2 regions of the Glutamicibacter sp. AOP5-A2-18 genome follow, and region 2 is predicted to be linked to the other one. Evidence: predicted binding sites of a transcription regulator. Region 2 holds the regulator's gene; the other holds the start of a gene.

Region 1 (3,392 bases), 1.1 Mb from region 2:
GGACTTTGACTTCGGCCAATGGCAATGCCAGTGCGCGAAACATCACCTTAGGCTCGGGCAGGATCACTTCGCCCTGAGCGGAGCGTTCGGCCAATTTGATGGCTAGATCACGAAGAATATTGTCCGTAGCCGATAGCGGTACTACCCAATCAGCGGCGATGAAACCCTGATCTGACATGGATTGAGCTCCGTGGAAAAAGGGGAAATCACCCGGGGCATACACCGCAGCCTGCGGGGGCAGTGGAGCGTCAAAAAGGGCTTGTTGCATTTCATCCATAGGTGCAATTGTGCCGTTTTTCTGGCGTGCCTGTGCCCGGCCACACGGCGATAGGCATGCTGATTGGTTAGAATATCGGTGGTATGTCTACCAACGGTGGAGTACAAGCATGGCCGAGACACATAAAAACTGAGCTGAGGACCGAGGTGAGAACGCATGGCAGAGAACGAGTTATTGGCAGATTTTGTAATGAATCCAGACTCGGAACTTGATGAGCGTTCACAACAGATCCTGAGCTTGGAAAAGTTGTGGTGGAAGTATGCGGGAGCCAAGGAACAAGCGATCACCAAGCAGTTTTCTATGTCTCCAACCAACTACTATCAGCTGCTGAACCAGCTGATAGAAACGGATGCGGCCATGGCCTACGACCCGATGCTGGTAAAGCGACTACGCAGAACACGTTCAACAAAACGTCGTGTGGGCGGTAAGGCCGGCTCGGGGAGATAACCCAGCCTGCCGTGACCAGTTAGACCTCGAGCAAGGACAAGAATGACCAACTACCCGCGTGACGAATTTGATCGCGTACCGGAGTTCAACACCCGTGTGGGTTCACACCACGCACACGGATGGGCGCAGTCTGCTACCTCAAAGTCGACCGGTGGCAAGTTGCTGTGGGTAGTGTTGGCTGCCGTGATCGTGCTGATCATCGGTGCTGCGTCCTTTGTCTTTGCTCCGCAACTCAAGGACAGCATCGCCGGAGCCGGTGGAAGCGAAAGCACTTCGCCCACCGATGAAAATGAATCGCAGGAGCCAAGCGCCAGCGAATCCGCTTCTGAGTCCAGCACCATTGATGACGCAGATGTCCTGTTTGATCAACGCATCGGTGTTTACAACGCCGCCAGTGTTGCTGGGGTAGCCAGTGCTGGCAAAGAAGCCGTGACTGAAGCCGGCTTCACCAACATCGTGACCGACAACTGGAACAAGCCTGCCGAGACTTCGACGGTTTATTACATGTCAGAGGCCGAACGGATCACCGCAGAAAAAGCGGCCGAAGCCCTAAATATTGACGATGTTTTGCAGACCGAGAACATCCCTAATCGAGTCACTGTGGTCATCGGATCCGATGACCCGCTGGAACTGAACAAATAATTCAGTAACAATTCAATTCGCTCAGAGCCGATCGGCTTGCACTCGCCATGCGAGAGTGCCAATATTTGTATTAGCACTCTTGCGTTGCGACTGCTAACGCCGGTCGGCTTTTGCGTTCCTATTGGAATTTTGAAGCCGCGGTCTAGCCAAGTACGGGCAGGGTGCTGAGAATACCTCAGATAGCGAGAGCTGAAACGGTCGCTGGCCAGATGCCGCACCGGAGAACTCGTCCGTCGCGGGCGCTGTCTGTCGGTTGCATTTTCGCAAAATCGTCCCGAAAGGACCGAAAGCCACTATGGCCAAGATGATTGCATTTGACGAGGAAGCACGCCGCGGACTCGAGCGCGGACTGAACACCCTCGCTGACGCGGTAAAGGTAACCCTCGGCCCACGCGGCCGCAACGTCGTATTGGAAAAGAAGTGGGGCGCCCCTACTATCACCAACGACGGTGTGTCCATCGCTAAGGAAATCGATCTCGAAGATCCTTACGAGAAGATCGGCGCAGAGCTGGTCAAGGAAGTTGCCAAGAAGACTGACGATGTTGCCGGTGACGGTACCACCACCGCAACCGTACTTGCTCAGGCACTGGTCAAGGAAGGTCTGCGCAACGTTGCTGCAGGCGCTGACCCAATCGCACTGCGCCGCGGTATCGACAAGGCTGTAGAAGCCGTCACCGCTGAGCTGTTTGCTGCTGCTAAGAAGATCGAGTCCAAGGAGCAGATCGCTGCTACCGCTTCGATCTCCGCAGGCGACACCGAAATCGGTGGCCTGATCGCTGAAGCTCTCGACAAGGTCGGCGAGCAGGGCGTTATCACCGTTGAAGAATCCAACACCTTCGGCCTGGAGCTGGAGTTGGCAGAGGGTATGCGCTTTGACAAGGGCTACATCTCGGCTTACTTCGTCACCGACACCGAGCGCCAGGAGACCGTTCTTGAGGATCCATACATCCTCATCGTGAACTCCAAGATCTCCTCGGTTAAGGACATGGTGACCCTGCTGGAGAAGGTCATGCAGTCGAACAAGTCGCTGCTGATCATCGCCGAAGACGTTGAAGGCGAAGCGCTGGCTACCCTGATCTTGAACAAGATCCGTGGCCTGTTCAAGTCTGTTGCTGTTAAGGCTCCAGGCTTCGGTGACCGCCGCAAGGCAATGCTCACCGACATCGCACTGCTTACCGGTGGCCAGGTTGTTTCCGAGGAAATCGGCCTGTCCCTAGATAACGTAGGCCTCGAAGTTCTAGGTACCGCCCGCAAGGTCGTTATCACCAAGGACGAGACCACCATTGTTGAAGGTGGCGGCGAAGCCGACGCAATCGAAGGCCGCAAGGCTCAGATCGCAGCCGAGATCAAGAACACCGACTCGGACTACGACCGCGAGAAGCTGCAGGAGCGCCACGCAAAGCTCTCCGGCGGTGTTGCTGTGCTGAAGGCCGGCGCTGCAACCGAGGTTGAGCTCAAGGAGCGCAAGCACCGCATCGAAGACGCCGTGCGTAACGCAAAGGCAGCCGTTGAAGAAGGCATCGTCGCCGGTGGTGGCGTTGCATTGATTCAGGCTGGTGCTGCTGCATTCGCCAAGCTTGAGCTGGAAGGCGACGAAGCAACCGGCGCGAACATCGTTCGTGTTGGCATCGAAGCTCCACTGAAGCAGATTGCACTGAACGCTGGCATGGAGCCAGGCGTTGTCGCCGACAAGGTCAAGGGCCTGCCTGCTGGCCACGGCCTGAACGCTGCAACCGGTCAGTACGTGAACCTGCTTGAAGCTGGCGTCAACGACCCAGTGAAGGTAACCCGTTCGGCACTGCAGAACGCTGCTTCTATCGCTGGCCTGTTCCTCACCACCGAAGCTGTTGTTGCAGAGAAGCCAGCACCTGCTGGCTCTGCCCCAGCTGGTGGCGATGACATGGGTGGCATGGGCGGAATGGGCGGCTTCTAATAAGCCCCCTGCTGCAGATGTAGCGCATTAACTAAGCTGATGGCCTGGTACCCACAAGGTACCAGGCCATCAGTTTCTTAACCAGCGCAAAAC
Region 2 (3,392 bases):
TTCCTGAGCGGTAAACGCACCACGATCCCGGAACACAGCGAAGATAATAGCAGCCGGGATGCAGCCAAGAACTGCGCCGAAGTGAGCCATCGTTGACCACAGACGATCCTCAGTGGGAGTCAATGGCTGCGCAGAAGTTTGAGAGCCCTCAAAGCGGGAGTCATCCGAAGACTGCGTCTGGCGTGAAGTCACTATTATTCCTTGCTGTGGGGTTGTTGGTCATACCAATCATAGCCGGGTCTGCGCCGCAGGCTGGGAGTTTACGACGTGCTAATCCAACTATTAGTTATTTGTAAGGTAACCGTAATCTTCGGTGGTGAGGAAATCGATTAGTTCTTCAATCCTGCCCAACAGTTGAGGCTCTAGCTGCCCATAGTGTGAAACCGTCGACAAGATCCGCTGCCAACCAATGCCGATGTCCTCGGCAGTTTCGTGAGGCCAGCCGAAGGCCTTGAGGATACCGGTCTTCCAATCGGTACCCTTCGGGATCACCGGCCACGCTTTGATCCCCAACGTGGCGGGTTTGATCGCTTGCCACACATCGATGTAGGGGTGGCCGAGAATCAAAACGTTATTTGCTGCGCCGGGAACTTTTAGCGCTTCCGCCACAATGTGGGACTCTTTGGAACCGGCCACGAGGTGATCCACGAGGATACCAAGGCGACGTTCGGGGGATGGGGCGAAGTCACGGATCGCACCGGCTAGATCGTCCACACCATGCAGAGGCTCAACAACGATGCCTTCAACACGTAAGTCGTGGCCCCAAACCTTTTCAACCAGTTCCGCATCGTGTTTACCTTCAACCCAAATCCGACTGGCACGAGCCGCTCTTGCCTTGAGCCCGGACACGGCTCGGGAGCCAGAAGCGGAAACCAGGTTTTTAGGTGCGGCCACTTTTGCTACCGGGTCAATCATCTCCACGGGTTCGCCCTCAAGGAAAAAGCCAAACCCTGCTTGGAATGAGCGAGACTTGCCGTGGCGGTCCTCCAAAACAATGATTCGCATGCCACCAGATTTTTCGGTGCGTATGACTTCACCCACCCAGCCGGAAGAGACATCTTCGAGAATCATGCCCAGTTCAATGGGGACCTGGCGGAGTTTTTTGGGTGCTGGTGCACTCAGATCTTGCGGTCCCCAGGAGTAATTTGCCACGTACGGCCTTTCGCTGTGATCGAATACGCTCAAAAACCAATGCTAGCAACCGTTGAACGTATTAGACTTGGCACTTGACAGGTTAGAGTGCCAAACCCTTCACATGGGGATTGTTAGGAGGTGCTGTGGTGAGTGAGCTAAGGTGTTTGGATGTTCTGCGAGCAATCGTAGAAGACTACGTCCAATCCCGGGAGCCAGTTGGCTCCAAGGCGCTGCTCGACCGGCACAACCTCGGCGTCAGCGCAGCGACCATCAGAAATGACATGGCGTTGCTGGAAGAGGAGGGGCTGATTGCTGCCCCGCATACCTCTTCGGGACGCATCCCCACCGAAAAGGGCTACCGGCGTTTTGTGGACGAGATCGGCGAACTTAAACCGCTCTCTCGGGCTGAACGCGATGCGATCAACAAGATCCTCGATAGTTCCAATGACCTCGACGAGATGCTCAAGAGCACCGTTCGGTTATTGGCCCGGTTAACTAACCAGGTCGCGATGATCCAGGTGCCGCACTACGACATGGCTTCGCTGAAAAATCTTGAACTAGTTGCCTTGGGCAGTGCTCAGGTATTGATGGTCATGATCGCGTCCAATGGGACCGTGGATCAGCGAATGCTGGCTGTGTCGCGAGTGTACTCGGAGACTGAACTGGCCGATTTGAAGCTGTGGTTATTGAACAGCTTCGAGGGTGTGCAACTGGCAGAGTTGCGTGGAAGGCTAACCCGTGCAGGGCTTAGCGCCCAGCAACAGTCGGATCCATTGGTGGACAGCGTTTTGCTTGCGTTGGAGGAAATGGCTCAAGCTGCCAATACTCAACGCATCATCATGTCGGGAACGGCAAATCTGGCCCGAGTGGAAGGCGACTTCCCGCTGAGCATCACCCCAGTGCTTGAAGCGCTGGAGGAACAAGTAGTGTTACTTAAATTGTTCTCTGAGCTAGAAGCCGATTCTCGTGGTGTGGCCGTAGCCATCGGCACCGAACACCACTATGGTCAGCTCTCTGAGGCCGCGGTTATTGCTACTACTTATGGTTCGGACGTGCGCAACAAGCTTGGAGTGCTCGGCCCAACCAGAATGAACTATCCGACCTCGATGGCCTCGGTGCGGGCTGTAGCCCGTTACCTGTCGAAGATTTTGGCGAACTAACAACGCTGGTATCACACCCAGCATTTTTTGAATTTTGCATTTTTAGGAAAGGACACGGCGAACAACGTGAGCTCGCATTACGAGACCTTGGGCGTTGCCAAGGACGCGACCCCGCAGGAAATCAAGAGTGCCTACCGCAAGCTGGCACGTAAGCTACACCCGGACGTGAACCCAAGCGCGGATGCCTCCGAGCAGTTTAAAGCTGTGACGCACGCCTACGAGGTCCTTTCTGACCAGACCAAGCGTTCGAACTACGATTCGACCGGAGATGAAAACGGTAATGGCCACCCAGGCTTTGGTGGTGGCGGCGGACAGGGCTTCGGCGGATTCGGCGACATCTTTGAACAGTTCTTCGGTGGCGGACAGGCCCAAGGCCCAGCATCGCGCACCCAGCCAGGCCGAGACGCACTGATCACCATCACCATCGATCTGGAAGATGCGGTCAAGGGCACCGTGTACCCATTGGAGATGGAAACCGCGGTCACCTGCAAGACCTGCAACGGCTCTTGCACCCGCGAGGGAACCAGCCCGGTCACCTGCGACATCTGCCATGGTGCCGGTCAGGTTCAGCGCCCAGTGCGTTCCTTCCTGGGCCAAATGATGACGGTGGAAACCTGTGCTGCTTGCCGCGGCTTCGGTACCACCATCCCGGACCCTTGCTTGGAGTGCAACGGCGAAGGCCGCGTTCGCGAACACGTTTCGAAGTCGCTGAACGTTCCTGCCGGCGTGGATTCGGGAACTCGTATCCAGCTGCGTGGACAGGGTGAAGCTGGCCCGGGCGGTGGCCCGAACGGCAACCTGTTTGTTGAGATCGATGTACGACGCCACAAGATCTTCGAGCGAGCACAGAGTGATCTTCACGCCAAGATCACCATGCCAATGACCGCGGCAGCACTCGGTTCAGAACTGAAGCTGGAAACCTTTGATGGCGAACAGCCGATCAATGTTGACTCCGGTGCACAAGACGGCGACACCATCACCCTTCCAGGTCTTGGTGTTCCTCGTCTACGCGGTGGCAAGCGCGGCGATATCATCGTCCACCTGCAGGTAGAAACGCCAACCAAGCTTGACGCTGCCCAGCGCGACTTGCTCGAACAG

Evidence for each region. Region 2 encodes HrcA, which represses chaperone genes, less so after heat shock. Its sites were predicted from a motif close to TTNGCACTCGNNNNNNNCGAGTGCNAA; they were not measured.
Region 1: the regulator HrcA is predicted to act here: its motif matches at 1,437-1,463, upstream of groL (chaperonin GroEL).

The regions. Positions count from the first base shown of each region.
Region 1 is NZ_JBQSVW010000001.1:577,854-581,245, forward strand. It holds gene ACT3RW_RS02815 (uracil-DNA glycosylase) at 1-268, opposite strand, end outside; gene ACT3RW_RS02820 (DUF3263 domain-containing protein) at 434-724, shown strand; gene ACT3RW_RS02825 (LytR C-terminal domain-containing protein) at 767-1,366, shown strand; gene groL (chaperonin GroEL) at 1,662-3,299, shown strand.
Region 2 is NZ_JBQSVW010000001.1:1,711,827-1,715,218, reverse strand. It holds gene ACT3RW_RS08080 (DUF4870 domain-containing protein) at 1-192, opposite strand, end outside; gene ACT3RW_RS08075 (DUF3097 domain-containing protein) at 283-1,152, opposite strand; gene hrcA (heat-inducible transcriptional repressor HrcA) at 1,281-2,294, shown strand; gene dnaJ (molecular chaperone DnaJ) at 2,361-3,392, shown strand, end outside.